DNA from 4 places in the Amedibacillus sp. YH-ame10 genome. Region 4 is predicted to be linked to each of the others. Evidence: predicted binding sites of a transcription regulator. Region 4 holds the regulator's gene; each other region holds the start of a gene.
What was found. The regulator Rex, encoded in region 4, represses fermentation and respiration genes when NADH is low (regulators of the CRP and FNR family bind a similar motif). The targets are predictions, from matches to a motif close to GTGAANNNNTTCAC.

Region 1 (8,817 bases), on a different contig from region 4:
TTTTCAAGTAAAAGGCGCAACGCTATTTCATCATTTGAATGTATTAAATATATGAGTTCATAATCATTCTCATAGTGCATAATATCCTCCCATTATGGGAGTAAGTACTATAACGGATTTCTTTGTGAATGAATTTGATATAAAAGAATCGCACAAGCAACAGAAGCATTTAAGGAAGAAACACTTCCCTCCATTGGTAATCTTACACAGAAGTCACAGTTCTTTTTTACCAAAGAACTAATACCAAAGCCTTCACTACCAACAACTAACACCAAAGGCATATCATAACGTCCCTGACGATAATCCACAGAATTATCAAAATCAGCACCCGCAATCCAATACCCTTGCTTCTTTAGATACTTCAAAGATTGCGCAAGATTGGTTACCATCGCAACTTTAACTGTATCAATAGCACCCGTAGAAACCTTAGCGACAGTAGGAGTCAACTTCACATTGCGATGTTTTCCGATGATTACACCATCCACTCCAACACAATCACAAGTTCTAAGAATAGCCCCAAGATTATGAGGATCTTCTAAACCATCCAACATAACCAACAAAGGTGTTTTTCCTTTTGGAATATCCGCAAGAATATCTTCTATTTCATATGTTTTATAATCCTCTATTTTTGCCGCAATTCCTTGATGATTACTCGCCTGTAATAGTTGATCCATCTTCTTTCGTCCCATTTTTTTCAAAGGAATATTGTGTTTTTTGATTTCTAGTTCAAACTCCGCATCATTCATATGTTCAAACATAACGATTTCATATATCTTCTTATCATCGGATAAGAGTTGTTTCACAACATTTTTACCATATACATACTGTGTCATTGTAATTCTCCTATAGTTTGAATGGCTAACCATAATTCTTGTAGACGCTCTTCCTGTTTCATCAGATAAAGATATCCAAATAAAGACTCTAGTCCTGTTGCCTTACGATAAGTTAATACATCTGCATTTTTAGCTTTGCTTTTGGGATTTGTATTTCTCCCTCTTAAAACAATGGACCATTCTTCTTCTGTGAAAAAGTTTTGATTCTGTAGTGTCTCTAGGAAATAAGCCTGTGCTTTTGCGCTAACCCATCCTTCACTTTTCTTCTGTAGTATTTTAGATTGTTGATACCCCATGGAAAGCAGTTTTTCACGTACAAACAGTGACATGACCGCATCCCCTATGTATGCTAGAGAAGTTCCATTATACTCTCTAACATTCATTAAAGGATTCCTCTTTCAATCAATTGTGCACGATATTCATCTGCATGTTCAAAATCTTTTTCCTTAACTGCAGCTTTCCATTTTTTGTGCAAGTCTTTATCTTCTTCGCTCATTTCAAGACGAATATTCTCAATTCCAAGCACATCCAACATCTTTTCTACTGCACATACTTGTGAAGATAGTACTTTGACATCTACTTCACGTTGACGAATGGTTTGATTCAATACTTTCACTGCGTCAAACAATGCCGCAAATGCATTTGGTGTATTCAAATCATCCTGCATAGCTTCTATAAAAGGAGCAAATACATCGTTATCCATGGTTGTCCCTATCGTTTCATCTTCAAGAGATAGCTTTACATAGGCTTGTTTCAATGATGTTTGTATTTTATTTAACTCTGTACGAGCTGTATCAATACCTTCTTCATTGATATTTAAAGGACTACGATAATGTGTAGATAACATTAACCAACGAAGAACATTCCCTCCGATTTTCGCAATCATATCTTTTGCCCAGATTACATTTCCTAAGGACTTTGACATCTTTTCACCATCAATATTAACCATTCCATTATGAATCCAATAATTAGCGATAGGAGTCTTAAAAGCTGCACGTGATTGCGCAATTTCATTTTCATGATGTGGGAATTTTAAATCCATTCCACCACCATGAATATCAATTAAAGGCTCTTTGAATTCTTGATTGATCATAACTACACATTCAGTATGCCAACCAGGACGCCCTACAGACCAAGGAGAATCCCATTTGATTCCATCTTCTGTACGTTTCCACAAAGTAAAATCCAAAGGATTTTCTTTTTTACTATTTTCATCAATTCTCGCACCAACAATCAAATCATCAACTTGTTGATTGGATAAATTCCCATATTGTTCAACGCTACCCACACGAAAATAAACATCACCATCTACAGCATATGCATTTCCTTGTTTTACTAACAACGCTATAAAGTCAATGATGGCATCCATAGTTTCTGTAACCTTAGGTACAGAATCAGGCATCATCGCATGTAAACCTAAACGATCGTCATTGTATGCATTGATAAACTTTTCCGTTATAACTGATTCACTTACTCCACACTCTTTCGCAACTTTGATAATTTTATCATCAACATCGGTGTAGTTTGAAACCATTTTTACGTTGTAACCAATCGCCTGAAAGGTTCTTTTCAGAGTATCGAATACAACGATTGGCCGGGCATTCCCCACATGTGGATAATTATATACGGTTGGTCCACATACATACATCCTTACTTCATTCTCATGAATTGGTTTAAATTCTTCTAATTTTTGTTCCATACTATTAAATATTCTCATGTTCATATCTCCTTTAGAAATAAAAAAAGCAGTTCATAGAGACGCTTATACGCGCGGTTCCACTCTATTTGAAACATGCTTCCACTTTTCTTACGTTAACGCCGTTCATACGTATCTTCTACATTTTCGAAGGATCCCTCAAAGGTGCATTCTTTATACTACACATTTTCTGCTTCCACCATTCAGAAATCGCTGTTATGTGTTGATCTATAAATACTATTCCTCATCAAAGGTTTATCGTGTATTCAGTATAACAAGTCTTTCCATATATTTCAATAAAAAGCCTTCTATTTCTGTTTCTCTTCTTTTTCCTTTTTTAATTCATTACTAATATCCATAAATTGAGCAAGCAAATCTTCACTTAATCCAGATTCTTTTAAATCATTGATGTATGCAGCATCTAAATCATCCACATCTTTTAATCCGTTTGTTTCTCCAGGAATCAATCTTGTCTTTACTGCCATAGAAATCACCTCTTCTTTATATTTTATGATGAAGTTGCTAAAAAATCAAACAAAAAAGCCGGAATTTATATCCGACTTCTTTATGTAACCATATAGTTCTAGAATTAAGCTAATTCAGAGAAGTATTTGATTGTTCTAACCATCTGGCTAGTGTAAGAGTTTTCGTTATCATACCAAGAAACAACCTGAACTTGAGTGTTTCCATCAGCCATTTCGATAGCCATAGTTTGAGTAGCATCGAATAATGAACCATATTTGATTCCGATAACATCGCTAGAAACGATTTCATCAGTTGTGTAACCGAATGATTCGTTAGAAGCAGCTTTCATAGCAGCGTTGATTTCGTCAACTGTAACTTTTCCTTTAACAACAGCAACTAAGATTGTAGTTGATCCTGTAGGAGTTGGAACACGTTGAGCAGAACCGATTAATTTTCCTTTTAATTCAGGAATAACTAGACCGATAGCTTTTGCAGCACCAGTAGAGTTAGGAACGATGTTTACAGCTGCAGCACGTGCACGACGTAAATCACCTTTTCTCTGAGGTCCATCAAGAGTCATCTGATCTCCTGTGTAAGCATGAACTGTTGTCATGATACCACTTTGGATAGCAGATAAATCATTCAATGCTTTCGCCATAGGAGCTAAGCAGTTTGTTGTACAAGAAGCAGCAGAGATAACTGTGTCTTCAGCTTTTAATACATCATGGTTTGTGTTGAATACGATAGTTGGAAGGTCGTTTCCTGCAGGAGCAGAAATAACAACTTTACGAGCACCAGCTTCAACGTGAGCGCTAGCTTTTTCTTTTGTTAAGTAGAAACCTGTACATTCTAGTACAACGTCTACCCCTAATTTACCCCAAGGTAAGTTTTTAGCATCAGCTTCTGCATAGATTTTAATTTCTTTTCCATCTACAGTGATTGAATCTTCACTTGCAGTTACTGTATCAGCTAAAGCATAACGTCCCTGTGCTGAATCATATTTTAATAAGTGAGCAAGCATCTTAGGAGAAGTTAAGTCGTTGATTGCAACTACTTCGTATCCTTCAGCTCCGAACATTTGTCTGAATGCAAGACGTCCAATACGTCCGAATCCATTAATAGCAACTTTTACTGTCATCTTCAAAGTCCTCCTTTTTAACATCTCTATTATACGTACTATACATCCAATTGTCAATTGACAATCTTTTCACTTGTGCACTTTTTTTGTACTTTTTACGCAATCTTCACAATTCCTAAAAATCCTTTAAAATAAGGCTTTTCAGAAAGAATGCTTTCCCTGAGTAATGTAAACGATTACAAGCGCTATGACAGTTTTGCCACCCCTTCCAGTATTAAATTTCATACTTCGAGCATACTGTGTATAGACTGGAGTTGATACCATGGTGATTGTACCAACCATCATAGAAAAAAATGCAAGCAGTGAACGAGTTTATGATTTATATTCATGTCTGTTAAAGGAAAGAATTATTATTTTAACTGGAGAAATTGATGACAATATGTCGTCCTCAATATGTGCCCAACTGTTATATTTGTCCAGCATTAGCAATGATCCCATTCAAATGTATATCAATTCCCCTGGGGGAAGTGTCAGTGCAGGTTTAGCCATTTATGATATTATGAACTATATCAAATGTGAGGTGTCTACCATTTGCATGGGTATTTGCGCAAGTATGGCAGCGGTGCTATTAAGCGCTGGTACAAGTGGAAAACGCTGCGCCCTATCGAATAGTGAAATTATGATCCATCAGCCGTTAGGAGGCATGCAAGGGCAAGCCAAGGACATGGAGATAGCGGCACAACACATGCAACTTGTAAAACAAAGACTTTATTCCATTCTTAGTAATCACACCAAACAAAATAAAGAAACCATTATGAAAGATTGTGATCGTGACTACTATATGAACGCAAACGAAGCCAAATCTTATGGAATTATTGATGCCATTATTTAAAAAGGAAACTTATGTTCCTTTTTTTTATGAATTTCTGACCTAAATATGATACTCTTATAGTAATAGATCTCAAAGGGGAATCGTATGAAAATAGAACGTTTACTTGCTATGATTATAATCTTACTACAAAACAAAAAAGTAACTGCTAGTTATCTAGCGGAACGTTTTCAAGTGTCCAAACGAACCATTTATCGAGATGTAACAGATCTAACACTTGCAGGCATTCCCATCATCACCAATACCGGAAGTGATGGTGGTATTATGATTAGTGAGGATTATAAAATAGATAAAACACTCTTTACTAAAAAGGAACTAGAAGCGATATGTAGTGGTCTTTTATGTTTGGATAGTATTTCCACAGATAATCGATATCAAAATGTTATTTCAAAATTTGCCTCAACAACAGAAAACATGTACATCGCAAACCATATCATGATAGATTTATCTTCCCACTATAAAGATAAACTGTCCATAAACATTAAGAAACTACATCAAGCAATTGAAGATTCTAACGTTATCGCCTTTCAATATCATAATGCAAATGGTGAAAGTCTTCGTTATGTTGAACCCTATATTATAGTCTTTCAATGGTCAAGCTGGTATGTGTTAGGTTTTGAATCTTGTAAAGATACGTGTAAATTGTTCAAACTATCTAGAATGACGAATCTTTCTATCACCTCTCAATGCTTTTCATTAAGAGAAATCCCAAGTGAAAGCCTTGATTTTCATCATTATTTTACAGATGAAATACACGCAGAAGTCTTATTTGACGCAAGTGTTCGCTATCGCTTGATCGATGAATATGGAAATAATAGCTTTCAAGAACTAGATAATGGCTCTCTTCTCTTTACCTTTCCATTCACCAATGAAGAATATCTTCTAGAATGGATATTAAGCTTCGCAGATAAAGCAGAACTCATACAACCAGTTAACCTTCGTAAAGTAATAAAAGAAAGAGCACATAAACTTTTACTTAAATATGAAGAACACTGACACACAGGTGTCAGTAAGCCTATGTTATTCTTTAAGAAAAGGAGGATGGCATATGATAGAATCAAGATGTGGTAGTACATGTAGTACATGTACATACAAAGAACAAACGGGTTGTCTTGGATGTGTAAACATAAAACAACCATTTTGGGGTGAATGTCCATTGAAGTCTTGTTGCGAGACAAAAGGACACGATCATTGTGGTTTGTGTGAAGAGTTTCCTTGTGCATTGTTGACGCAATTTTCATACGATGAAAAACAAGGAGATCAAGGGAAACGAATTGCAAATTGTAAGTTATGGTTAGATTTATAAGGAGGAATTAATGTGGCAACAACAATAGATTATATAGAATATGTATGTGAACAAATACAAGGAGTAGGTGAACTTCGCTACCGTAAAATGTTCGGTGAATATATGGTATATATTAATGATAAACCTATTTTATTGGTATGTGATAACACTGTATTCGTAAAAAAGCTTCCATGTATTGAAGAACTTATGAAAAAAGCAGAAACTGGACTTCCTTATACAGGGGCAAAGGAACATTACATACTAGATATCGATAATCGTGATTTCGCAAAACAAATCATTGAAATAATAGAACCTGTTACTCCCCTACCAAAACCAAGAACAAAAAAGAAGAAATAGTATACATTACAAATACATTCCACTCATGCAAAGAAAGCATTAAAAAACTGTCATGAAATTTTCATATTCTTGACAGTTTTTTACTCTATATATCATAAATATCTTAATACTTAGGAATGTCCAAACCAAGTTCATTTGAAAGTTCGTTTACATGTTTTTTTGCAGGGTTCACATATACAGCACTTTTATGGAAACAAGATATACTGTTATAGAAATACGTTCTCGCTTCTTCTTTATCTCCCAAAGTTAGGTATTGTTCACCTATGAGATATACCATAACACCCAATGCAAAACCAGAATGCTTCTTACTGTTAATTTCCGCATCAAGTACATCAATATAATCCGTTCTATGATTGATCATGACTTCAAACGCCTGCTCATTATATGCAAGAAAAGAAGGTTCCCCTAATTCTTGTATTTTATTTAATAGTTTTTCACTATATTCACGATCACCTTTTAATAAGAAGTAGTGATAGTACATTTCAAGGAAACTTTTTTGTTGTTCAAAGTTAAATTCCTTTTCAAGTGTGGCATCTAATTCCTTTTTAAAATTTTTCTCGTTACCCAAGTTTGAATATGCACGTAATCTATAAAGTGTACATACATAATCACCCATAAATCTTTGTGTCATTTTCTGTTTACTTAATTGAATCACTTTAGAATTCTCATTGTTATTAATTGCTTTTGTGATTTTATTTACACAAAATCCTTTTACAATATAGTACATTAAAATACAAACAATCAGTATGCCAAATATAATAATAGTAAAAATATTCATATGTTTTCCTCGTTTATTTTTCTAAAAAAGACCATAGAGAATCCCTATGGTCTTTATCCATTGTACATGTCCATGTACAAAGTAGGATGAGAGAGCTTTTTGCGAAACATTATTCTGGCATTGTTACTTTAATACCATCTTTTGATAACTGATCAACAACGTTCTGAATTGCTTTAAGAGCGTCATCACCTGTTTTTGGAGCTGGAGCAGGTTCTGGATAAGAATACCATTCAACAAGTGGTGTATATCCACCATTGATAGTTTTTCCATCTTGATCCATTGCTTTAGAGTCACCAGCGAAGATTCCGAATGCACATCCTACGATTCCTGTGATAAGGATTAAGATGATACATTTGATTGGAGACCAACCTTTTTTGATTAATGAGTAAAGTCCGATTGTAATCATTAATGGAATCAATTTAGGTAAGATACCATTTAATAATCCTTGGATGTTGATTGCAGGTTCACCAACGTAGATACGTAATGAAGTTGAACCATAAGTAGCGATCAAACCACCTACAACGAAGATACCTAAGATAGAAGCAGCACGTGTGAATTCTTTCGCGTTGCTTGTAAGCATAGTTACAGCTTTTGTACCTAAGTTATAAGACCAGTGCATTAACCACCAACGAACTACGAATTGAACAGCATTGAAGATAACTAGGAATAATACAGCACCAATGATGCTACCATCCATTGCTAAGTTAGCTGTTAAACCAGCAGTAATAGGAACTAATGTTAACCAGAACAATGCATCACCGATTCCACCTAATGGACCAGCTGCAGAGATACGTACGGAACGAATTGTGTCAGTATCTGCTTTGTTTTGTTCAAGAGATAATACAATACCCATAACGAATGTTACTAAGAAAGGGTGAGTATTCAAGAAATCAAGGTTGTGAGCCATAGAAGCTTTTAAGTCTTCTTGGTTTGTATGGATTTTCTTTAATCCTGGTAAGATACCCCATAACCAACCACAAGCTTGCATTCTTTCATAGTTGAATGATGCTTGTAAGAAACAAGACATCCATACCATTTTGTTTAATGTACCTTTATCCAACTGTGGAGCAGGTGTTAAATCTTGATAATTCTTAGGAATATTATATGCCATCAGTAACACCTCCTACATTTGAACCAGCATTTGATTTGATTTTTGTGTTAATTTGATAGTCGTACAATGCGATTGCAACACCAACAAATGCACAAAGTAATAAAGTTGCTCCAGAAATAGCTGCTAAGTTATTGCAGATGACTGCCATAGTGAAACCTGCAAGCAAGAATCCCCACATTTCGCCAGACATCATAACTTTCATAAGAATAGCAAATCCGACGAACTTCATAGCTCCACCGGCAGCGTCTAATCCAGCCATTACCCAAGAGTATTGGAATGATAAATCTTTTAATGCCATACCTAATTCAGAACCACCATATAGACC
Region 2 (8,817 bases), on a different contig from region 4:
CTTGATGTTGAAGAGATTTAGAAAGTTCTTCTAATAGGTAATAAGAAGTACTATTCTTACAACGAGGACTTCCATTCAATAATGCAATTTTCATAAAAGCACCTCGTATACATCATTTACATCGTTATAAAAATGAACATGATGCTCTCTTGTATTCAAATTTAATGCATTCGCATCCACTAACTGTTTCGCAACTTCTTTTTCATCCTGTTCACACGGTCCATAAAAATACACATGCATAGCAAATTGTTTATCATAGCGCATTTGATGATGTGTTTCTTTATGGAATGTTCGAAAGTATGGCAATAAATAACCGATAGAACGATCAAGTACTGCTTTTATGTTTCTGGAATATCCGCCATATGTAATTGGTGAAATAATGATAAGCTTATCGATGGAGGATAGTTCTTTCGTAAAGTCGTTACAACGATCCTTAATACAACAGCTTCCTGGAGTTTTTATCCAACAAGAAAAACATCCAACACAATCCTTTACCGTTGGCAGTGCATGAAATAGTAAACTTTCTTGTTTCATCATTGGAAAGACATCCTCTCCAATATCATATAATATCATTTGTTTCATGTAATGAGTTCCTCTCGTCGTGACTACCTTTTTGTTTTGTCACCTTGTTCTTCATGAATATACATCCATTCTTGTACTTGTTTTATCGCTTTTTTTCGATCTTTATATATAAGAGGAGCCATGGACTCACTATATGTACGAGTCCCCCCTTCTAAGGCTTCTAATAATATATTGCACAATTGTGGTTTATAGCGTGCTATATGAACCGCATGTTGTATGCACGTTCTTGATGTAATAGCTTTTTCATCTTCCATGTGCGTAATATAGGCACCAATATATCGATCTACATAATTCCTTGTATCCCACTTTGCATGGAGGGCTAGTAATATAATCCCTCTTGTTCGAACATAAGAGTTTTCATGTTCCATCATTTCATAGAAGGTTTCCATATAAGCATACGCAAGATTGGATTGTTCCACTACCTGTAATAATCGTTTCAAAGATGCATATGCACTGTTTGCGTCTTTATTGTATAAATTTGCAATATCCTTTTCGATAGAATCCATATCTCATCACTCCTATCTTATGTATACATATGCTAGATATGAAAAGTTCTTCTTATATTAGTTCTTAGAGAATAGACTTGCGATGATAATTGGTGATATCACTTCCAAGTCTTTCAAACAATTCTTTTACTGTGATTTCTTTATTTTTAACTGCAGTAATTTCTTCGTTTGTTACACCGATGAATTGTATGAAATCAACACGACCAAAAGGTGTATCGATACCTTCTACCTCTTGATCAGGCACACTTATAAAGCCAGTGATATTGGATTTCATCTCACTATCAATGCCCTGTGTTTGCCCTGTATACAGATATTCATAAGGTTGAAATAGTTCCCCGTTTTGAAAAGTAACTCTCGCAATGGATTGTAAAATACCACAAATACAACGGATTTCTCCTTCTTCATCGCTATACGTATCTTTCTTTAACTTGAATGTAAATTCCATACCATATCCACTATATTCTAAGTTCTCACTCTCTTTTTCATAAAGTTCGCTTAACCCAAACGTAACGAAGTGCCAATACTCTTTTGATTCATAAATACTAATACCATCTAGTGGATCTTTTCCACCCAAACGCCATTTGATTAAAGTAGCATAATGCTTGGGATTTATTTGTTCTGGATATGTTTTAAGGAATGCTTTCTCGATAGCGTCCCAACCGACATGTGATTCCTCTTTTTGTTCTTCTACAACTTCACTTTGTTTCTTTTTTAATTTATCCAATAATCCCATATAGGTTTCCTTTCTTTATCGTATCGATTGATAAACACTTGATAATTCATCTATTAAATCAGATGGTAAAATACTATTTCCATCTTCCCGTTTCAACAATTCATCTGCACATTTTGCATGTACATATACGCCACAGGCACAAGCAGGAAGTGCTTGTTTCGATTGGGCAAAAAGACCCGCAATGATGCCACATAAGACATCTCCACTTCCACCTTTTGCCAAACTATGATTTCCTGCCGTATTTACATAAAGTTCTTTTCCATCACTGATATAGGTGTATTGATCCTTTAATGCTACTACCGCATGGTATTCATTGGCAAATTGTTTCACAATGGTGAATGGATCTTTTACAATATCTTGTACGACCAAGTTTGTTAAGTAGCTCATCTCTTTGGGATGTGGCGTTAAGATCGTTGGTGCACTTCTTTGTTTGAGTAAATCTAAATGTTTTGCACATTCATAGATAGCATCTCCATCTATTACACATGGTAGTTCTTGTTGTAGAACATAGGAAACTAAGGATTCTACATTCTTTCCTCTTCCCATACCATTTCCTATCACAATCATATCATAATCCTGTATACATTCTTTTAATCTATCAATGGCATTAGGCGCAAAGAATCCATCGTTGGATGGTACAGATACAAGCATACATTCTTCTATTTTCTGTGATAAAACAGGAACAATAACATCTGGAAGAAATAATGTCAATATGCCAACGCCACTTCGTAACATACTTTTTGCACACAAAGTCAATGCTCCATGCATGGAAACACTTCCCCCAATTAACAATACTTTTCCATAACTACCTTTATGAGAATGAGCTTTACGTATTGGTAACATTTCTTTTGCTAGGCTATCCTCCAAAATGGAATAGGTTGTGATTTTTTGTAAAGCTTGTGAAGGTATCCCAATCGATTTAATATACATAGTACCACAATGTTGAGAACCAGGATAAATAAATTGACCAAGTGTTGCGCATGCAAAGGTAATGGTTGTGGTTGCTTTTATTGCACACCCCATCACTTCACCTGTATCTGAATGAATACCACTTGGAATATCTACTGATAACACAGCAACTCCACTTTCTGTAATTGCTTGTATCATCGTGGCATCCTTACCTTGGATTGGACGCGAAAGACCCGTTCCATATAGGGCATCTACAATTAAATCTTGACGAGCTAGTAAAGAACATAGGTGCTCTATTTCCATTTCTTTTTCTATCGTATTCCCTGTTTCTCTCCAACGTTGGGCATACACCATTGCGTCTTGTGACAAGGATGTTTCTTCTACATTGCATAACACACGTATATGAGCATAGCCATCTTCTTGTAATATGCTTGCTAAAGCAAATCCATCTCCTCCGTTATTCCCAGGTCCACATACAATACAAATACAATCTTCCTTATGATAGTTTTCATCAATATATGTTTTTAAAGTACATGCTGCTTGTTTCATCAATTGTAAAGACGGAATAAGATAGTCTGAAATAGCAATTTGATCTAATGCACGCATATCCTTCGTAGACACAATAAACATACTCATTCCTCATTTCTATATTCTTATTATAATACGCTTTTCATGATTTTGAAAAAGAAGTTTTTTCATCGTAATTTATTTGCTTGTGAAATATTTAACATTTTCTTTTCTTCAACTTGTCAAGGCAGTACAGTTGCGTTATAATAAGATAGCTAAAAGCATTCCTTATGGGAGGTTATTATGAAAAAAACAATTGTATTGGGAGTCAGTGGTGGAATCGCCGCTTTCAAAGCTGCACAGTTGACCAGTGATTTAATCAAAAAGGGGTATGATGTTGAAGTCATAATGACGCAGAATGCAACTGAGTTCATTTCCCCATTAACATTTGAATCTCTTACCAAACATAATGTTATGGTTTCTACCTTTGAAAAGGTAGCAGATCGTAGCGTAAAACATATATCCATTGCACAACGTGCAGATCTCTTTGTCATTGTACCAGCGAGTGCGAATGTCATTGCGAAAGTTGTTCATGGAATAGCGGATGATATGTTAACAACAACTTTTCTAGCTGCTTCTTGTAAGAAAATGATTTGCCCTGCAATGAATACCAATATGTATGAAAATCCGGTTACGCAAAGTAATCTAGCAGCCTGCTTATCTTTAGGATATGAGTTAATCGAACCTGCTACTGGTTTGTTAGCGTGTGGAGATGTTGGCAAAGGAAAACTAGCGGATCTTGAAAACATTATGGAACATATTGAACATGCCTTAGATACAAGTGATATTTTACAAGGAAAACGTGTTCTAGTAACGGCCGGTCCTACACAAGAAGCATTGGATCCTGTGCGTTTTATTTCCAATCATTCCTCTGGAAAGATGGGGTATGAAATTGCGCGTGCCGCAAGAAATATGGGAGCGGAAGTAACGCTTATTTCTGGACCTTGTAATTTACAACCTCCCCTTGATATCAATGTAATACATATTAAAAGTGCGATGGATATGATGGAAGCCGTACAAGATTTATATGCGACTCAAGACTTTATCATCAAAGCTGCAGCGGTTGGTGATTATCGTGCCCAAAGCATCGCAGATAATAAAATAAAAAAACAAGGCGATACCTTAAACATCGAATTTATAAAAAATCCTGATATCCTTGCCTACCTTGGAGAACATAAAAAAAATCATCAACTGTTATGTGGGTTTGCGATGGAAACACAAGATTTATTACAAAACGCCAAAGCAAAATTAGAAAAGAAACATTGCGATATGATCATTGCGAACAATCTATTAGTAGAAGGAGCTGGTTTCCAGCATGATACCAATGTAGTGACGATGATTGAAAAAGAAAAACATACAGACTTTACACGTATGAGTAAATATGACATTGGAGTAGCTATATTGCACCGTCTATTAGAAATTCACAATGAGAAAGAAGGAAAAGGTTCATGCTAGTTGTTATCGATATAGGAAATACAAATATAACGGTTGGTATTTATAAAGAAGATCGTTTGATAGGAAACTATCGTTTGACTACAAAATTGAAGAGAACAAGTGATGAATATGGATTTATGATTATGAACTTCTTATCTGCTTCAAAAGTAGAAATAAAAGATATTCAAGATGTCATTATTAGTAGTGTTGTCCCTATGATCATGCACTCTTTTATCAATAGTATTCGTAAATATATGAACAAAGAACCAATCATTGTAGGACCTGGTATCAAAACTGGTATTTCTGTAAATGCAGAAAATCCAAAAGCAGTAGGATCTGATCGAATCGTAGATGCTGCTGGTGCTTATCATGAATATGGTGGTCCTTGTCTTGTTGTAGATTTTGGAACAGCAACTACCTATGACTACGTAGATGAACGTGGAAACTTTGAATTTGGTGTCATTACGTTAGGACTAGAAACAAGTGCGCAAGCCATGTGGACACAAGCCGCAAAACTTCCTGAAATTGAAATCAAGAAACCAAAATCCATTTTGAATAAAACAACAACTACAAGTATGCAAGCTGGGCTTATCTATGGTTATATTGGACAAAGTGAATACATCATTAAGAAATTCAAAGAGGCTATTGGAAGTAATATGAAAGTTATTGCGACTGGAGGTCTTGGAAAGATTATTTATAAGAACACGGATGAAATTGATGTATATGATCGTGATTTGACATTTAAAGGATTAAAATGTATTTATGAGAAGTATACTGCAGATAAAGTAAATCGTAAGTAATAAAGGCATGAACACTCATGTCTTTTTCTTCATGCTTTGATGCTCAAAGCTATAAAAACATTGTGAAATTTGTTATAATCTATAATATAGATAAAGAAAGGGGCTGGGAGTATGCGAAAAATTTGGAAAGAATTGATTAGTATTTTATGTTTTATTAGTATTTATGGAATTTTGATATATGAACACGAAAAACATATGGGGAATGTTGTCGTGAAAGAGATTCCATATATATTAATACTTTTATTCTCTGTTGTGGTTATTTTATGGAGTATTGATAAAATGAAGGTGTACCAACAGAAATCTAAATTGAATCGAAAAATGCAAGATTTATGTGATCAATATGATTTTGAATACGATGAAAATGAACATACGTTAAGCAACTGTGAAAGTTTATTGGATCAATTCAATCAACAACTAAAACAAGATGAATTAAATTTGGATACCTTTGAATATCGTTATCGAAAAATTGCGGATATTACTGGATTGATTATCTTTGAGTATAACTTTGCAAATGATACGATTTGTGATTCATTGAATTGGCATGCAGTTGGAAATGCCCACCAATTTGTTGAAGAATCAATTCAACATGAAATTGTACATCCTGAGGATGCAGAGCTCTTTCGCAATTACTTTACCAATCCACCTATTGTTGGTGCGATTAGTGAAATCCATATTCGATTACGTACAAAGAATGATCCTACCTACTACATAACGGATATACGTGGAATTGTATTAGAAGGACTTAATGGAGAAGCAGAGAAGATTATAGGAAGTCGAATTCAAAGAGGAAAAGCATAAAAAAATACAGCTAAACTGTATTTTTTTATAACCTCTTTTCAAAGTTACCACTAATACTCATACCTTCATTAAAGATAATAAACGCATTAGGATCAATTGATAAGATAATTTTTTTCAATTGTGATACTTCATATTTATTGATGACAGTCATCAATACAAAGGTATCCGTTTTGGTATAGGCACCAGCGCCTTTCCAATAGGTAACCCCTCTTCTTGTCTCTTTCAAAATAGATTCTTGAACTTTATCATTCTTTGTAAAGATCATTGCGGTCATATTGATGTTTTGATAATGAATCTTATCCACCATCATATACATACATGCCGTATAGATAATAGAATATATAGCAGTGGATATAGTAAATAATAATGCACAACACACATAAATCAAAGCATTTACAACAATGGATAATTTCCCAACAGAGAAATTCGATTTCTTAGCGAAGTATACACCAAGGATATCCAATCCTCCTCCACTTCCCCCACTTCTAAGTGCCAACCCAATACCAAAACCACCAATCAATCCACCAATTAAACAAGCTGCTAGTACATCATCAATAATAGGTTTAGATGGAATCATCACGACAGTGAATGCAAGTGTTTGAGCAAGTACACATAATAACGTCTTTATAAAGAAACGTCTTGAGATACTACGATATGCCATAATAAAGAGCGGTACATTCATCGCAAAGTTAATAATACCCGCAATATCAAAACCACCAAAATCTAAATGCGCATATTGAGATAAAACAGAACGAATGATTTGCGCAATACCAATCACTCCTCCTGTATATAAATTAAGAGGTACAATAAATAGGTTTACACCAGCTGCAAATATAAATCCTCCAAAAATTACGTACGCATACTTTATATATTCTTCATTCTTTGTATTCATAAATATTCTCCCTGTATTAAACGCTAAAATTATAACATAAAAGTCGACCAGTGCAAGCACTCATCGACTTTCTTTTTATTTCCCTTGTTGGATACAATCCCCTTCAATATGTTTGATTCTACAAGTACTATCATAGCGTAAGGTTCCATTACAATAAATAGTATCTACAACACAGTGGCTACTCAAGACAATGTCTGTTGCGCTAATAGAATGACATGTTAAATTCTGTGCAGTTAGCTTACTACATTCAATGTTGTTCGCACGATTCATTTTTTCAAACAACTTATTATGTCCAAAATGAAAGAGGCCTCTAACTCCCATATACCCATAGTCTATTGTAATCTCATCACCGAATAAATCATTGATACTTGCACATCCTTCAATGATTACTCGATCAGCATTCACTTCTCCACTATTTTTCAACATTCCTTCTACACGAATTTCATTCGCATAGATTTTACGATCTTCTGTTCTCAACATACCTTCGATGTTAAGTTGTTTTACGCGTATATCCCCTTTTACTTTGAACATACCTTCGATATTTAAAAGACCACCCTTTAAATTTTGATCCGCATTACACGTACCTTCTATTTCCATAGTTTCAAATTCTACATTCCCTCTGATTTTCCCAACACCCTCTACTTTTATACGACCATAACTTCCTTCACTGATCGTCCCTAATCCCTCAATCTTTATATCCATCTGCTGTGTAGTCATACCATTTCACTCTCTTTCTAAATAATAAGCGTATTCCAATACATATACATCCGATTGCCACGAAAATCGGAAAACTCAATTTATAATCAATCCATCCATTCGCATTTGCTAAGAAGTAACATCCAAATAATAACATACCCATATTTGCGATATAGAATCCATAATCAATTATACCGATAATCGCAGGTATGATCAAAAACATAGTCCACCAACCTGGAAAGAAAATTGTAAACTCCCACCATTTCATTTGGTCTCCCAAATATCCAACACCGATTCCAATAAAGATCAAACCAATCAATATTTGTTTGGTGCGAAAACTTAAACGTCCTATCATTCTTTTATCCTCCTAAAATGTACTTTGATACTTTAGCTTGATAGCGCTACTGATATCTTGTAAACTTATTTCTTTCATTACTTGTATACGTTTATCCAAGAACTGTGTATTTTTATCTTGTACGAGTATCATATAGTAGTCTTCCTTCACTTTGATAAGCAATAAGGTATAATCAATACTGTTCAATCCTTGTAAATTCATTGTCATATACGTTATTAAATCTTTAATCGTTGTTTCATCCAATGTATATTCTTCCACACATTTGCTATAGGCAACCATTAAAATCACTTCACTATAACTAAATTCATCTTTTTGTAAACTATCCATGAATCCAGCGACAACTTGATCATCCAATTCTTTGATTTGTTCTAATGCCTCTTCATCGAATGTTTCACTACTGTGTGTAGGATTTAACATCTTCGATAATTCATCTAACGAGTATACATCTTTCAATTGTTGAATCATTTCAATTCTCTTTAAAATCTCTTCCCTAGGAAAATATGTTTCCTGTCCTGTGTAGGAAGAACGTTTTTCAAACCATTCCT
Region 3 (5,912 bases), on a different contig from region 4:
TGTATCGTTTTTCATCCACCAACACCAAATGTTAAAGAACCATATAAAAAAGCTCCCATTTGGGAGCTACTTTATTAGCATGGTGCCCGAGGCCGGACTCGAACCGGCACAGTATTGCTACCGACGGATTTTGAGTCCGTTGCGTCTACCAGTTTCACCACTCGGGCGTGTGCTAGACTATTATAACGTATTTCATTCTTGAATGCAATTATTTTTTAAAGCAATTTGTATTTTTTTCAAGACTTCATTCTATATCTATTTCCCAACGATAAGTTCCATCTGTGCTTCTGTGATTTCTTCATCGCGTACCATAGCTTCTAACACTTGTTTTTGTCTCTTTAAAGCATTTTCTTTATGATCACTTAGTTGATAATTACTTGGCGATTGTGGAAGTCCTGCCAATAAGGTCGCCTCATTCAATGTTAAATCTTTTGGTTCTTTCCCAAAGTATCCTTCACTCGCCGCTTTTATACCAATATAATTATCTCCATAATTGATAACATTCACATATAGCTCAAGGATTGCTTCTTTACTCAATTTTCCTTCTAAATCATAGGCCATGAATACTTCGCTCGCTTTACGTAAATACGTGGATTGATAATCAAAATAAAGATTTTTCGCAAGTTGTTGTGTAATCGTACTACCTCCGCCAACAATACCCTTTGCAAAGATATTAGAAACCAATGCACGTAACATCGCGAAATAATCCACTCCGTTATGGTCATAAAATCTATGGTCTTCTATAGATACCGTTGCCTTTAATAAATAAGGGCTTATATCTTCGCTTGAGACGTATTCACTTCTTCCTTGAATTTCACTCACTTTATCCTCAATACTTTCTTTATTGATTGCGGATTTATAATTGAAGAATCCAACTCCAGCAAATACAATGCCACCTAGAAGAGCTAATAGCACTATTAACAATAATATTCTTTTTAATATTTTCATAATATCACCTGCCCCTAGTATAACATGATATGTTTTATTTTTTCGTTATCTTACACTTCTGTTATTGATTGTAAGAAAAATAAAACACGGTTTCCCGTGTATTATCTATTGGAATTAACAGACTTCATTATTTGCTTGATCTGCGCTTCAGATGGTTTTCTTCCCATTTGCAAGAACATTGCACGAATCATTTTCTCGTTAATAGGTGGGTTTTCTTTCAGTTCTTTCTCAAACTTCTTTCTTGTGAAATAAAAGCCTAAGAAACCTCCGACCACTAAACCAACTAGTGTTAATATAATAGAACTAACTAAATCCATATGTAATCCTCCTCGCAGTAAGTCCATTTTACTATTTTTAAGAACATTTTACAATACTTTTTCATCTTTATTCGCACTCAAGCACAAAAAAATTACGAAATATACGTTTCACAAATGGAAGAAATGGATTCTGTTCAGAATCTATTTTTACAAAATATTCAAAACATTCCATGGAATATTGTTTTTGTTTTATTGAGTGATCTAAATAAAGTATGGATTCCTCCATGACAATTGCGCTTTGAAAGTACGAACTCGCGCTTATCATCATAGAATTTATATCGATTTTTTCAAACATCAATTCTCTTTGTTCCATCGACAGATCTTCGCTAGAACGTAAGAGTTCAGGATGTTGTTGTATCAATTCATAAAAAGAAGGACGTATTGCATAGCATACTTTCATAATATCACCAAAAGTATTCTACCATACATCCTATCATTTCATTGTCGTTTTATGTCATAAAGGTATTAACGGTGTAAATCGATGTCTGAGAAATCGTATTTCTCTAATGTGGAATGAATTGTCTTATCCTTGATTGGTAAGTTTTCTTTCGTCATTCTAGCTTTTACTTTCATCGCAGACTCAATGGTTGCAGGACCACAAATACATCCACCCTGACAAGCCATTCCTTCTAAAATATCAGCTTCAAAGCGATTTATCTTCATCATCAACAATGCTTTCTTACAAGCAACGCTTCCATCCGCATATTCTGTTTTAATTGCTTCATCGCCATTTTCTGCAAGTGCAATACCAACAGCTTTTGAAACTCCTCCTCCAATAGAGAAATTACGTCCATGAGCAGATGCTACATCTTCATCACGTGGAGTTACATTTTCAGGAGAGATATGTTTAGAAACCAACATTGCCCCTAATTCTTCAAATGTAATACAGAAATCAACTTCACTATCTAATGCTTCTTGCTTCTTAGCAACACAAGGACCAACAAATACAACTTTGCAATCTTTATGCTTGTTTTTCAAATATCGAGCCGTAGCCACCATTGGACTTACCATATGGGATACATTCTTTTCATATACTTCCGGGAAGTGTTGTTTTGCTAAATTCACAAATCCAGGACAACAGCTAGTTGTAATTTTAACGCCTTCTGCTTTATGTTTTTTTGCATCTTCTTTTTCATACCATGCTACCGCATCTGCACCAATTGCTGCTTCATATACATCTTTAAACCCTAAAAGACGCATACTTTCCTTAATTTGTGGAAGTGTAGCTTCATCAAATTGTCCCTGAATAGCAGGAGCAAAAACTGCATACACATCATTTTCACTTTTTAATTCCTCAATCACGTTTACCATCCAAGACATGTCTTCGATTGCCCCAAAAGGACATTTTGCTTGGCAAGCACCACAGTTGATACATTTCTCTTCATCAATAAGAGCAAGATTGTCTTGATCCATAGAGATAGCATCCACTGGACAACTTTTCATACATGGACGTTGTGTTTCAACAATCGCATTGAATGGACAAGCATTCTTACATGCCCCACATTCTTTACATTTGTCATAATCAATAAATGCACGACCTTCTCCCATATGTATAGCATCAAACTTACATGCTGATAAACATGCTTTCGCCATACATTTACGGCAGTTGTCTGTTACTTGAATTTTTTGAATAGAACAGCCATCACATGCCGCTTCGATGACACGAACGATTTGACGTTCATTGCTATGTTCAACAGGTACAGGTGTTTTCCCTAATGCGATACGAGTACGCTGACGAATAATTTCTTTTTCTTTATACGTACAACATCTAAAATCAGCACGTTTTCCAGGAATCAGAAGATTCGCTACTTCATCGCATGTATCTTCATTGATTGTTCCAGAAAATGCACGTCTACTAACTTCGAGTAGAACATCGAACTTAAACTGTCTTGCTTCATGGGTAAATAATGACATAATATCCTCCTAATCACTTGTGTAATTTTTAACAAGCTAATTATAGCACAAACAAATTATAAAAAAAGACAGAAATGAAAAATTTTTGTCTTTTTTTACATTCGTCGTTTATGTTTACTTACCTTTTGGCTTATATTCAATATAAAGTACACTCGCAAATATCAAACACGCTCCTACAACCATCATAAAACTCATCGTCTCATGAAGAATAAGGAAGGAAAACAAGGATGCAAACAAGGCTTCCATAGAAAGAATCAAAGAAGCACTATTGGCACTTGTGTAGCGTTGTGCAAATGTTTGTACTAAATATGCTAACAAGGTAGATACAAAAACCAAATATAGAATATTTCCTAATGCACTCATTTCAAAGTTTGCTGGTGGTTGTTCAAATATCAATGCGCATATGGTAGACATTACTCCAGCACCTATCATTTGCAAAGTTGTCATAACCACCGCATCACTATGATGAGAATAGCGCTCTAATGCAATCATATGTGTTGCGAAGAAGAACGCACAGATAACAGATAAAACATCTCCCACACTCAAACTTAATGCATCTGGTTTCAAGGTTAACAAAGCAATCCCAACAACACAAATTACACTCGCTATAATTTCTTTTTTATTCGGTTTACGTCTTACATACATCCACAACAAATAAGGAACAAATACGACATTAGTAGCCGTTAGGAATGCATTCTTACTTGGTGAAGAATATTTTAAACCAAAGGTTTGAAAAGAAAATGCCAAAAACAATAAAGCTCCACATAATAAACCACGTGTAATTACGTAACGATCAAGTGTCTTCAACTTTTTAAAACATAATATAAACGGAATGATTGCTGCGCCAACAAAACGAATCATCATGATATAAAAAGGAGAAAAAGTATCCAAAGCACCACTTGTCGCAATAAACCCACCGCCCCATACGATGGTAACAAAAATCAACATCAGATTTGCGTATGAACGCTTCATTCTCTCACCTCATTCGCGTTATATCTTATCATAAACTTCATATCGATTAAAATACTTTTTTGGAATTCCTTGTAAATATTGCAAGTTTCCTATTTATTCTCTATAATATTTACTATATTTGAAGATGGAGAAAAGCATATGAAATTACTAGAAGATTATATTAGACGATATGGTGAATCGTTAAACAAGGATGTTTTAAAGGTGGATTCTTTCTTGAATCATCAAATTGATGCAGAGTTAATGATGCAAATCGCTCAAGATTTTAAAGAACATTTCAAGGATGTTCCCATCACAAAAGTGTGTACCATTGAAACAAGTGGGATTGCGCCTTCTTTGATGCTTGCTTACTTATTACAAGTACCTGTTGTATTTTTTAAGAAGAACACGTCTAAAATTTTGACTGACGATATTTATAAAACGAAGGTGCATTCTTTTACAAAAGATTTGGATTATGATATCACCTGTTCGAAGAAATATTTATCCGACAATGATTATGTATTATTCATTGATGATTTTATGGCAAACGGAGAAGCTTGTTTAGGCGCTATCGATATTATAAAGCAAGCAAATGCCAAAGTAAGTGGCATTGGTATCGTGATTGAAAAAGCTTTCCAATCTGGTAGAAGCAAAGTAGAAGAACAGGGATATATGGTATACTCTCAAGCAAGAATTGCATCTTTAGACAAGGATCACATAGCGTTTGTAAATGAAGAAAAATCCACATCGAACAACTGATGTGGATTTTTTTAAATCTTATGTATTCCGTTCTGATTTCGGATCTTCATAACAACCCGTACCAAAAATGGTACCACCAACAACTGCAATACAATCCCAGGAAAGGCAGTTACAAATGCACTTCCTATAAAAATTGCCAGTGTATAAGCTTTACCAGTAAAGCTTAATAACACAAGCGTTACCACTCCACTTACCGCACGTCCAGCCAACATGGTAAGAATCAAACTAGGGTAAATACGGAAGCGTTTTACACAAATACCACTTAATATTCCATAGGTCATAAGTTCAAACATCATGGATACACCAACTGGCATAAGCATCGGCATCCCCGTTAATACACTAGATAACAATGGCGTTAGAATACCCACCAAAGCCCCATAAAATGGACCACATAGAAACCCACATAAGAGCACTGGAATATGCATCGGTAAAAATACAGCTCCAGATGTAAATGTGAACCAATGAAACGCCATAGGAAGAATGATCCCCATGGCTAAAAACATGGAGGAAAGCGAAATATTCTTTACTTGACTTTTCATTTTTTATCCTTAAGCATTTCCGTATAAATATTTGTTAACTCTTGTTTCTCTTGTTCATTCATTTTACGCTCACTAGTATCATATCCATCTACAGTCCCTACATGTCCTGCAGTAACTTCACCATCTTCAATCGTAATCACAAAAGGTACATAGAATTGTTTATTACCTTCCTCATTTTTATCTAAGAATTTATCTGTATATTCCATAATCGTTTTCTTTTCTTCATCACTGATCAATGATTTTTTATCATTGTCTCGTGTTTGCACATACAAAATTTCGATTTCTTGTTGTTTTGCGACATCATTTAAAACAGGCAATGCCTCAACACACCACGGACATTTTGGAAATCCAAAGTACACAACCGCATTTTGTTTCTTTTCCAATATAGATAAAACAGAAGGCATATCAGATTTTATAAATTGATTGTCTTTATTTATAAAATTTTCATAATCACTCATGTCTGCGCTTTCCTCTAAACTACATGAAG
Region 4 (8,817 bases):
TCTTATCTGTACATAAGTTATGTAGTTGCATAGTTTTTCCAGTCGCTTGATCATCGCTTTCAGGACCATATGCACTCGTATACAAGCCTAAAGATTCCCCATAATAGGTATAATCATTAACGACAAATGTTTCTGCACTCTTTTTGTTTAATTGTTCCACTGTTTCTTTTTCACCTAAATTACATACAGTGAATTTCTTTTCTTCTTCTGCAGGAGGTAAGAAAACATTCACTAAGGTATATACTATGAGCACAAGTAAAAGCAATAAGGGAAGTGCTACTTTCCAACGAATTTTATACATTTTCCTCTTTGGTACAAATGCCATAGTGTTATCCTCCTATCTAAAATCGTGCATCTTTTAAGTGTTTTGGTACCTGATCTTTTTCAGGTGGAAAGCTCATATGCGATGGAGATACTTCTACATCAAGCATATCTTTGGGACGTTTTGGTACTGGTAAGTCAATCCCTTCAAACTCCATATACTGTATAGGAAATACACTTTCCTTTGTGTATACAACAGGCTTAAAGAAGGAATTGAATGTCCATGTTAAATCATATCCAATCAATGGACTATTCTTATTTATCTCGCCATATTTTTTCGCATTTCTGATGAATCTATTCTTTAATATTTTAGGATTACAACCCAAGTTTTCAAACAGGGTAATAAGTACCATAAGAATACCATTACGTACTCGCCATAGGAAATCTTTTACTTTGTTTTCACTTACATAATCCACGACAAAGATGTCAATAAATAAGCCATCGCACTCTTTGCATTTATTCTTCAATAAAGTATTTACTTCTTCACAATATGTGCCTTTTTTTCGTACTTTCATAGGTACTACAACGTTATAATTTTTATGCGTTGCGTAACTTTGGGAAACATAGCCATCTCCTAGCTCATGTGCAACCTTTAAGAAACGTTCATAATCTTCACGCATCATGCCAATATCCGCATCATCATCCCATGGGATAAAGCCTTTATGACGCACAGCACCAAGGGCACTTCCACCCGTTAACCAATAGGGAATGTTATGTTTTTGACACAATGTATCTATATCTTTTAACATGGACAATAAGACGAGTTGTACATCACGTACACAAACCTTACTTCCGTCCTCATTTGTCTTGATAATATATTCTTTCATAAAAATCACCATTATCATTATAGAAGAAAAAAAGCTTTAAAACAATGGTTTTCTTGTTTTATAAGAATTCCTTAATAAATTATTTAGATATCCCATGGGTTTTCATCTTTTTTATCGCACATTCGTACTATAATATGCTTTTTCGTAACTCACGCTATGAAATAACGTATTAAAATTAACTATGTAATACATAATACGTCTAAGGAGGGTCAAACATGGACTGTTTAGCTAGATTACGACAACTCATGAACCAGCACCATATGACTGAATACAAACTATCTCAGGCATCTGGAATTCCATTGAGTACGATCAATTCACTCTTCCATAAAGGAAATTCTCCTACTATACCCACGCTGGAGGGTCTATGCAGAGGATTGGATATTTCATTAAGTGATTTCTTTTACGAACCAGGCAACAATGATGATATGGAAAAAGAAACACAATTCTTGATTGGTAATTGGAAAATGCTAACAAGAGAACAAAAAACAATTATACTAGATGTCATCAAAATGTTATTAGAAGCTTAAAGACTGTTCGCAGTCTTTTTCTTATACTTGAGAGAGGAGTTGTTGTATCGTTTCCTGATTACATTGTGCTATTGTTAGGATATCTCTTGGTTGAGGCGAATTAGAAAGCACATATTCCATCCAAGCAGTACTTAACCATCGATCAAACTTATATCCACATTCTTTAAATACTCCAATTGTTTGAAAGCCAAGTTTTTCATGTAAGGAAATGCTTGCGTCATTAGGAATTGTAATACAAGAATAAGCGATATGATAGTTTTGTAGTTTAAGTAATGCTAGAAGTACCTTCATTAAGGATGATCCAATTTGTTGACGTACAACATTAGGATGCACATAAACACTTAACTCTACATCCCATTGATACGCTTCTCTTTCACGAAAACTACTTGCATATGCATAAGCGACAACCTCACCATCCAGTTCACATACCAAAAATGGATATTTGTTTTGTATGATTGTAAGTTTTTCTTCCCATTCTTTTTCATTCATTGCTTCATAGGCAAAAGTAGCAACACTGTTGTTTACATAATACTCATAGATTGTACAAATCGTTGGTATATCGCGTGAAGTCGCGAATCGTATTTTTTTCATAGTCTCTCCTAGTAGAAAGCCATGAGGTCATCATGGCTTTTTCTTAAAATATTAGGTTTCTTGGTGTACGTGGGAATGGTTCTACATCACGAATGTTTTGCATACCCGTCATATACATTAACAAACGATCAAATCCTAGTCCAAATCCTGCATGTTTACATCCACCATAACGACGAAGATCCATATACCACTGCAATCCTTCTTTCGCCATTCCAAGTTCATCCATACGTTTCTCTAATACATCATAACGTTCTTCACGCTGTGATCCCCCTACTAACTCACCAACTCCTGGCACAAGTAGATCACAAGCAGCTACAGTCTTGTTATCATCGTTTACACGCATATAGAACGCTTTGATATCTTTTGGATAATCCGTTAAGAAGACAGGACCATTTACAATCTGTTCACAGATATAACGTTCATGTTCACTGTTCAAATCCATTCCCCACTCTACTTTATTTTCAAATTTCACATCTGCTTTTGATAACAGTTCAATTGCTTCTGTATAAGGCATACGTTTGAATTCACTGTTGCGTACACTCTTGATACGATCGATGCATCCTTTATCAATCATGGTATTGAAGAAGTTCATTTCCTCTGGTGCATTTTCTAACACATAGTCAATGCAATATTTCACCATATCTTCGATTAAGTTCATATCGTCATCTAAATCTGCAAATGCAATTTCTGGTTCAATCATCCAAAACTCTGACGCATGACGTGAAGTATTTGAGTTTTCAGCACGGAACGCTGGACCAAACGTATACACATCACGGAAAGCCATCGCAAACGCTTCTACATGCAATTGACCAGTAACGGTAAGGAACGCTTCTTTCCCAAAGAAATCATCTTCATAGTTTTGGTTATCAATGGTAGTTGCTCGAAACATCTCGCCAGCACCTTCTCCATCATTTCCAGTAATGATTGGAGTTTGCACATATACAAATCCTTGATCTTGGAAGAATTCATGGATTGCCATAGATAACACAGAACGTAAACGGAAGATTGCATAAAAACTATTTGCACGAGGACGTAAATGTGGTATCTCACGCATGTACTCAAAACTATGACGCTTTTTCTGTAATGGATAATCACGATCACAATCACCTTCTAAAGTAGCTTCCGTAAGGATAATTTCAAAAGGTTGTTTCCCTTCTGGTGTCAATTTTATTTTACCAGTGATACTGATTGCTGCCCCTGTAGGATACTTTTCTACATCTTCAAAGTTTTTAAGTTCTTGCATATACACCAATTGGGCATTGCGGAAATACGTACCATCATTTAATTCAATAAACCCTAATTTTCCACTGCAACGATTGGTACGAATCCACCCTTGCAACTGCACATATTCTAATGAGTCTAGTTCTACATGAGAGCCACTCATCACAATTTCATAGAGCTCTCTAATTGTCATAAATTCAAACATTTTTCTTTCCTCCTATGTTCTGTAACAACAAAAAAACGTTCCTAACATTCAGGAACGTATCTTTACGCGGTGCCATCCTGATTCCTATCAAATACATGATAGACATCTTGATTTGGATATAACGTAATCCTTACGAAGCCGTCTACTATGATTTCTCCGGCTTAACTCCACAGCTGTTCGCTTGATAGATTTATATGTACCATCTTTCACCCTCATGGCTCGCTTCTACACTTGACCTATCACGGTCTGTTTCATCGTTCTGTATTCAAGCTGTTTGTTTCAAATACCAACTCTTGTATAGATGATACCACATCTACACTCTTTAATACAACCCCTTTTGGAATTTGTATATGTTCATGCGTAAAATCAACCAAACCTGTAATTCCACAGGCAATCAATCGATCTACTGTTTGTTGAATATTTTCAGATATTGCCAGAATTGCTATTCGGCATCCTTCTGGTACTAACTCATCTAAATCTTTAATATCGTATACTGGAATACCGAAACGTACTCCTTGACGATCTGGGTTCACATCAAATGCGCAAGCTATTTCACCTACAACATAATCCCATTTATTATACTTCATTAAGGCACGCCCCATATTACCGGCTCCTACAAGTATGATTTTTTCATCAAAGTCCATACCTAACTGCTGGTTAAAGATTTCAATCAATCGATTTACATCATAACCATAGCCCTGTTTCCCAAGATTTCCTAAAAAAGAAAAATCTCTACGAATGGTGGTCGGTTCAATATTGACGACACTAGCAAGTTCCTTTGACATGATTCTTTCTACTCCAGAACTCTTTAATTTACGTAATGCTTTTAAGTATACAGGGTAGCGCTGCAAGGTTGCACGCGGTACATTTTTCTCTGACATTATAATCACCCACAAGCTAGTATACCACATTTTTTTACATTTGTGAATATTTTATCTTTCTTAACTAGCGTAATATTTTTCATATCTTTTTATGCAAAGAATTCAATCCTATTATATATACATTTTCAATAAATTATACTTCTTCTACATATCGAGTCCAAGTATTTCTTCCTCTTTCTTTTGAGCGATACATAGCCTTATCTGCCAATCTTAAAACTTCATGCGTATCAGCTATAGTCTGTCTATCACAATTTGCATAGCCAATGGATAACGTAATTTGTTGACTACACTTTGATTGCTTATGTTCCATATTTTGTGCAGCTAAATCACTTCGTACCGCATGAATGAACTTCTCGATTTCTTCGTTGCTTTGATCCTTACAGAAACATGCAAATTCATCTCCACCATAACGACAAGGGATAATACCATCATGACTGTAACGATTCAAAGTATCTCCGACCATACGTAATGTAAGATCGCCATGAATGTGTCCATACGAGTCGTTATATTCTTTAAAGTAATCAATATCCATCATAATAATTCCTAAAGAATGAATCGTGTCATCTTTTTCTTCCATAAGTTGATTGAAATAACGACGATTATAAATATTGGTTAAATCATCAATATGAACTTCATCTACCAAGCGCCTATTTTCTTTCAACGTAGTTTCATGTTTTAAAATTATCTCTTGAAGATGTATTCTAGCCTTCATTCCATTCACACGAACATCATCTTCCATAACTGAAATCTTGCGCATTGTATGATAATAAGATTGATAACTTTCTTGAAGTTCTACATCATCTGAAAATGACTCCGCATAAAAAACACGTAAGTCTACAAGACGGCTGATGAAAGATATCTCATTCATCGTACCATATTCATCCAATATATCTAAATAGCGTTTCGCATATTCTTTTTCTTTAAGTTTTACAAGGGCACTCGTAATATGTAGCAAAAACATAATAATAATATAACGATCATCTACTCCATAATAATCTCGTTCTATAATTTCTTCAGCAATTTCTTTCGTTTTCTCTTTATTCCCTTGAAATGCTGCCTCTAAAAGACGTCCTGTACGACAACAAAACGTATGAAAACTAGTATCCCCCATACGGGCTATTTCACTATCTTCACAAATTGTTAAATACGCATCCATTTCATTTAACTGGTCCATATAACCGCTTACTTCTGCTAGATTATACAGAACGATTGTCAATAAACGAGCATCTTTAAACTGACCTTCTAACATCGCTTGATATGCATTTTCATAATATTTTACAGCTTCATCATATTGTTTATGTCCTTGAAACATATCCGCAATATTATTCCAAGCATTACATCTTTGGTATGCATCTTTTAATTCCTCTGCCAACGCAATTGATTCCAAATAGAATTGAAGAGCATTTTGTTCATCGTTGATCAAATGATAATAAAAACCTAGTAAATGACAGACCTTCATATAAAGCGCAGGATATAGCGTTTTTGAACAAAGTTGTTTCGCATCGTATAAATACTGTCCACTTAACATCGCATCGTTTTGAGCAAGATAGTAGTCGCCTAAATACGTATAAGCAAATGCTGTAGCATATCCATAGGAGTGTTGTTTGCTTAGATCTAACAACTCTAGACAACAAGCCTTCTCTTTTTCTAGATCCGTAAAACGAACGTTTAACACGGTATTGATGAGTTCGTTCATATGCTGAAGTAAATTGCTCATGACTTGTGACACCTCCTATCTCCAATTTATATTTCATTTGTGTTTTTCGTGCTTATATTATACCACACGATTATGTGATAAATCTTTATTAAATATGTATTTTTCATATCTTCAAATCCAAAAGACGAAAAAACCCCCATATATCATGAGAGTTTATGCATACTGTTTTAAATCAAGACTTGGATCTGCAGTGCAATCAAAGTCACCACGAACACCATGTTGATAAGCAATATAACCAGCAACTGCAATCATCGCTGCATTATCTGTACAACAAGAAAGTGGAGGAATTACAAACTTGATATCTGGATATTCCTTGGCCAAATCTTGTTCTACTTTTTCACGTAAACGGGAATTAGCCGCAACTCCCCCTGCTAACACCATTTGTGTTGGATGATACCTATCAAGAGCTTTGCGAGCTCTTAACAACAATGCATCCAGTGCAGTTTCTTGATAAGATGCTGCTAAGTCAGCGGGTTCAAAGGTTTCACCTTTGCGCTTGCAACGATCGATAAATTGTAGAACACTACTCTTTAATCCACTAAATGAGAAATCTAATTCGTTTTCAGTCTTTGGTTTTGCAAGAGCATAGATTGGCTTACCTTCTTTCGCAAGTTTATCCACATAAACTCCACCAGGGTAAGGAAGTCCTAATACACGTCCAACTTTATCTCCAGCCTCACCAATCGCATCATCCTGTGTTGTACCCAAGATTTCAAAGTCCCATTCATTTTTCATATAAACAAGTTCTGTGTGTCCACCAGATACAACAAGTGCCATTAATGGAAATGTCAAATCCGTAATCAGACGATTTGCGTAAATATGTCCCGCTATATGATGAACTGGAACAAGCGGCTTATGAAACGCCCATGCCAGTGTCTTTGCAGCCTGTACACCAATATGAAGACATCCAACCAAACCAGGTCCTTGCGTTACCGCAATCGCTTCTATATCGTCCATAGTAACATTTGCTTTTTGTAATGCCTCTTCGATCACCATAGATATATTTTCTACATGTATTCTACTCGCAACCTCAGGAATGACTCCACCAAATTCTTTATGTACATCAATTTGAGTCGCTACAATGTTGGAGACAATTTCTTTTCCATTTGAAACAATCGCAACTGCTGTTTCATCACAGCTAGATTCAATTGCCATAATCAATGTTTGTTTCATTCAAGTCCACCTCCTAACGCTTTACACATCACAATGGCATCTTCACCATTATCACTATAATAACCTTTCCTAATATTCATTTCAAAGAAATCAAAAGACTCATATAAATTACGTGCTTTTTGATTACTTACACGTACCTCTAACATGATGGTCTCACATCCTGCCTTACTTGCAAGAGTTATCATCTGTTCCATCATTTCTTTCGCATATCCCTTTTTTTGATACGTTGGATGTACCGCTAAATTTGCCAATTGACATGTCTCAAAGGTAATCCAAAAGTCGATAAAACCAACGATAGTTCCTTCATCTTCACAAACAAAGAAAGAACCAAATTCATTTTCTTCGATTTCATATAAAAACATTTCTTCATTCCAACGACTCGTAAAACAAACTTCTTCGATATCCATTACAGCGCGAATATCCTCAATCGTCATTTTGCGAATCATACTAGGAAACCTTGTATGCATCTTGTTCTTTCAAATAGCGAGGAACAAGCGTATGTATATTTTCTATTTTTCTAGCATAGGGTCTTAATTCCATAAAATTCTTTAAGAAGTCAGGAGTACAAGGTGTTTCTTCGATAAGTTCACTATCTCCATAGATATGGTAAATAGATGAATTGTATTTTTCTTTGATTTCATCCAATGTTAGAATGGTTTCTTCTTCGCTAAATTGACCATGTTGTAAAACACCTACATAGGCTCTATTACTTCTAGCATCCAACATAACTAGTGCGTGTTCATCTAGCCCTGCATATAATTGTAAAGTAGAAATTGCATAAAGTGGTATTGATTTACGCGTACATAAAACTTTTGCGACACACATTGCAATCCTTACTCCTGTGTAACTTCCAGGTCCACCGCTAATCACTACTTCATCGATGGTATCACTATCTACACCAGCTTCCTCACAAATGCGAATAAGCTCAGGAAAAATCGTTTCAGATTGCGTTTTCCATGCGAGATTACACGTCCCCACAAGTAATTTTCCATCTTTATAAATTCCAACAATCAAGTGCTTATGTGCACTATCTAAACATAATGTGATCATGATAACGCCTCCACAATTGCTTCATATTTATCACCAATCGCAAAGAATTCAAAGCTTCGTGCTTCTTCATTTTCTCCTTCTTTACGTAAAATCGATATTTCAAGACGCTCTTTGGGTAATTGTTCTTCTATGTAATCCGGCCATTCAACGATGCATAAGCCATCTCCTTCATAGTATTCATCAAACCCTAAATCTTGAGAAATACCTTCTAAACGATACGCATCCATATGGTATAAAGGTAGTTCCCCGCGATATATTTTGAGTATGGTAAACGTAGGAGAGTTGATAGTCTTTTGAATACCAA

Region 1: gap (type I glyceraldehyde-3-phosphate dehydrogenase) is a predicted target of Rex. The motif match lies at 4,192-4,205, and genes of this name have one in related genera.
Region 2: ACWG42_RS04060 (NAD(P)H-hydrate dehydratase) is a predicted target of Rex. The motif match lies at 3,446-3,459, and genes of this name have one in related genera.
Region 3: ACWG42_RS14760 (4Fe-4S dicluster domain-containing protein) is a predicted target of Rex. The motif match lies at 3,199-3,212, and genes of this name have one in related genera.

What each region holds. Positions count from the first base shown of each region.
Region 1 covers NZ_JBSPFA010000006.1:32,176-40,992, reverse strand. Annotated here, with positions in the region: gene ACWG42_RS03685 (sigma-70 family RNA polymerase sigma factor) at 1-80, opposite strand, end outside; gene rlmB (23S rRNA (guanosine(2251)-2'-O)-methyltransferase RlmB) at 108-833, opposite strand; gene ACWG42_RS03675 (Mini-ribonuclease 3) at 830-1,216, opposite strand; gene cysS (cysteine--tRNA ligase) at 1,216-2,550, opposite strand; T-box leader at 2,585-2,789, opposite strand; gene ACWG42_RS03665 (hypothetical protein) at 2,838-3,014, opposite strand; gene gap (type I glyceraldehyde-3-phosphate dehydrogenase) at 3,119-4,132, opposite strand; gene ACWG42_RS03655 (ATP-dependent Clp protease proteolytic subunit) at 4,395-4,964, shown strand; gene ACWG42_RS03650 (helix-turn-helix transcriptional regulator) at 5,049-5,957, shown strand; gene ACWG42_RS03645 (DUF3795 domain-containing protein) at 6,010-6,267, shown strand; gene ACWG42_RS03640 (TfoX/Sxy family protein) at 6,280-6,603, shown strand; gene ACWG42_RS03635 (hypothetical protein) at 6,707-7,381, opposite strand; gene ACWG42_RS03630 (PTS system mannose/fructose/sorbose family transporter subunit IID) at 7,491-8,492, opposite strand; gene ACWG42_RS03625 (PTS mannose/fructose/sorbose/N-acetylgalactosamine transporter subunit IIC) at 8,482-8,817, opposite strand, start outside.
Region 2 covers NZ_JBSPFA010000007.1:2,701-11,517, forward strand. Annotated here, with positions in the region: gene ACWG42_RS04040 (hypothetical protein) at 1-94, opposite strand, end outside; gene ACWG42_RS04045 (hypothetical protein) at 91-582, opposite strand; gene ACWG42_RS04050 (hypothetical protein) at 606-1,088, opposite strand; gene ACWG42_RS04055 (suppressor of fused domain protein) at 1,153-1,821, opposite strand; gene ACWG42_RS04060 (NAD(P)H-hydrate dehydratase) at 1,837-3,360, opposite strand; gene coaBC (bifunctional phosphopantothenoylcysteine decarboxylase/phosphopantothenate--cysteine ligase CoaBC) at 3,541-4,752, shown strand; gene ACWG42_RS04070 (type III pantothenate kinase) at 4,746-5,531, shown strand; gene ACWG42_RS04075 (hypothetical protein) at 5,643-6,329, shown strand; gene ACWG42_RS04080 (YitT family protein) at 6,355-7,221, opposite strand; gene ACWG42_RS04085 (polymer-forming cytoskeletal protein) at 7,297-7,938, opposite strand; gene ACWG42_RS04090 (LiaF transmembrane domain-containing protein) at 7,907-8,272, opposite strand; gene ACWG42_RS04095 (DUF4004 family protein) at 8,285-8,817, opposite strand, start outside.
Region 3 covers NZ_JBSPFA010000057.1:82-5,993, forward strand. Annotated here, with positions in the region: tRNA gene ACWG42_RS14740 (tRNA-Leu) at 81-167, opposite strand; gene ACWG42_RS14745 (transglycosylase domain-containing protein) at 256-948, opposite strand; gene ACWG42_RS14750 (YneF family protein) at 1,050-1,265, opposite strand; gene ACWG42_RS14755 (hypothetical protein) at 1,333-1,665, opposite strand; gene ACWG42_RS14760 (4Fe-4S dicluster domain-containing protein) at 1,731-3,179, opposite strand; gene ACWG42_RS14765 (DMT family transporter) at 3,294-4,151, opposite strand; gene ACWG42_RS14770 (xanthine phosphoribosyltransferase) at 4,290-4,886, shown strand; gene ACWG42_RS14775 (ECF transporter S component) at 4,898-5,425, opposite strand; gene ACWG42_RS14780 (TlpA family protein disulfide reductase) at 5,422-5,912, opposite strand, start outside.
Region 4 covers NZ_JBSPFA010000002.1:2,856-11,672, reverse strand. Annotated here, with positions in the region: gene ACWG42_RS01195 (N-acetylmuramoyl-L-alanine amidase) at 1-325, opposite strand, end outside; gene ACWG42_RS01190 (LicD family protein) at 342-1,148, opposite strand; gene ACWG42_RS01185 (helix-turn-helix domain-containing protein) at 1,364-1,675, shown strand; gene ACWG42_RS01180 (N-acetyltransferase family protein) at 1,697-2,266, opposite strand; gene asnS (asparagine--tRNA ligase) at 2,310-3,692, opposite strand; gene ACWG42_RS01170 (redox-sensing transcriptional repressor Rex) at 3,944-4,573, opposite strand; gene ACWG42_RS01165 (diguanylate cyclase domain-containing protein) at 4,707-6,290, opposite strand; gene tsaD (tRNA (adenosine(37)-N6)-threonylcarbamoyltransferase complex transferase subunit TsaD) at 6,444-7,463, opposite strand; gene rimI (ribosomal protein S18-alanine N-acetyltransferase) at 7,460-7,909, opposite strand; gene tsaB (tRNA (adenosine(37)-N6)-threonylcarbamoyltransferase complex dimerization subunit type 1 TsaB) at 7,911-8,513, opposite strand; gene tsaE (tRNA (adenosine(37)-N6)-threonylcarbamoyltransferase complex ATPase subunit type 1 TsaE) at 8,510-8,817, opposite strand, start outside.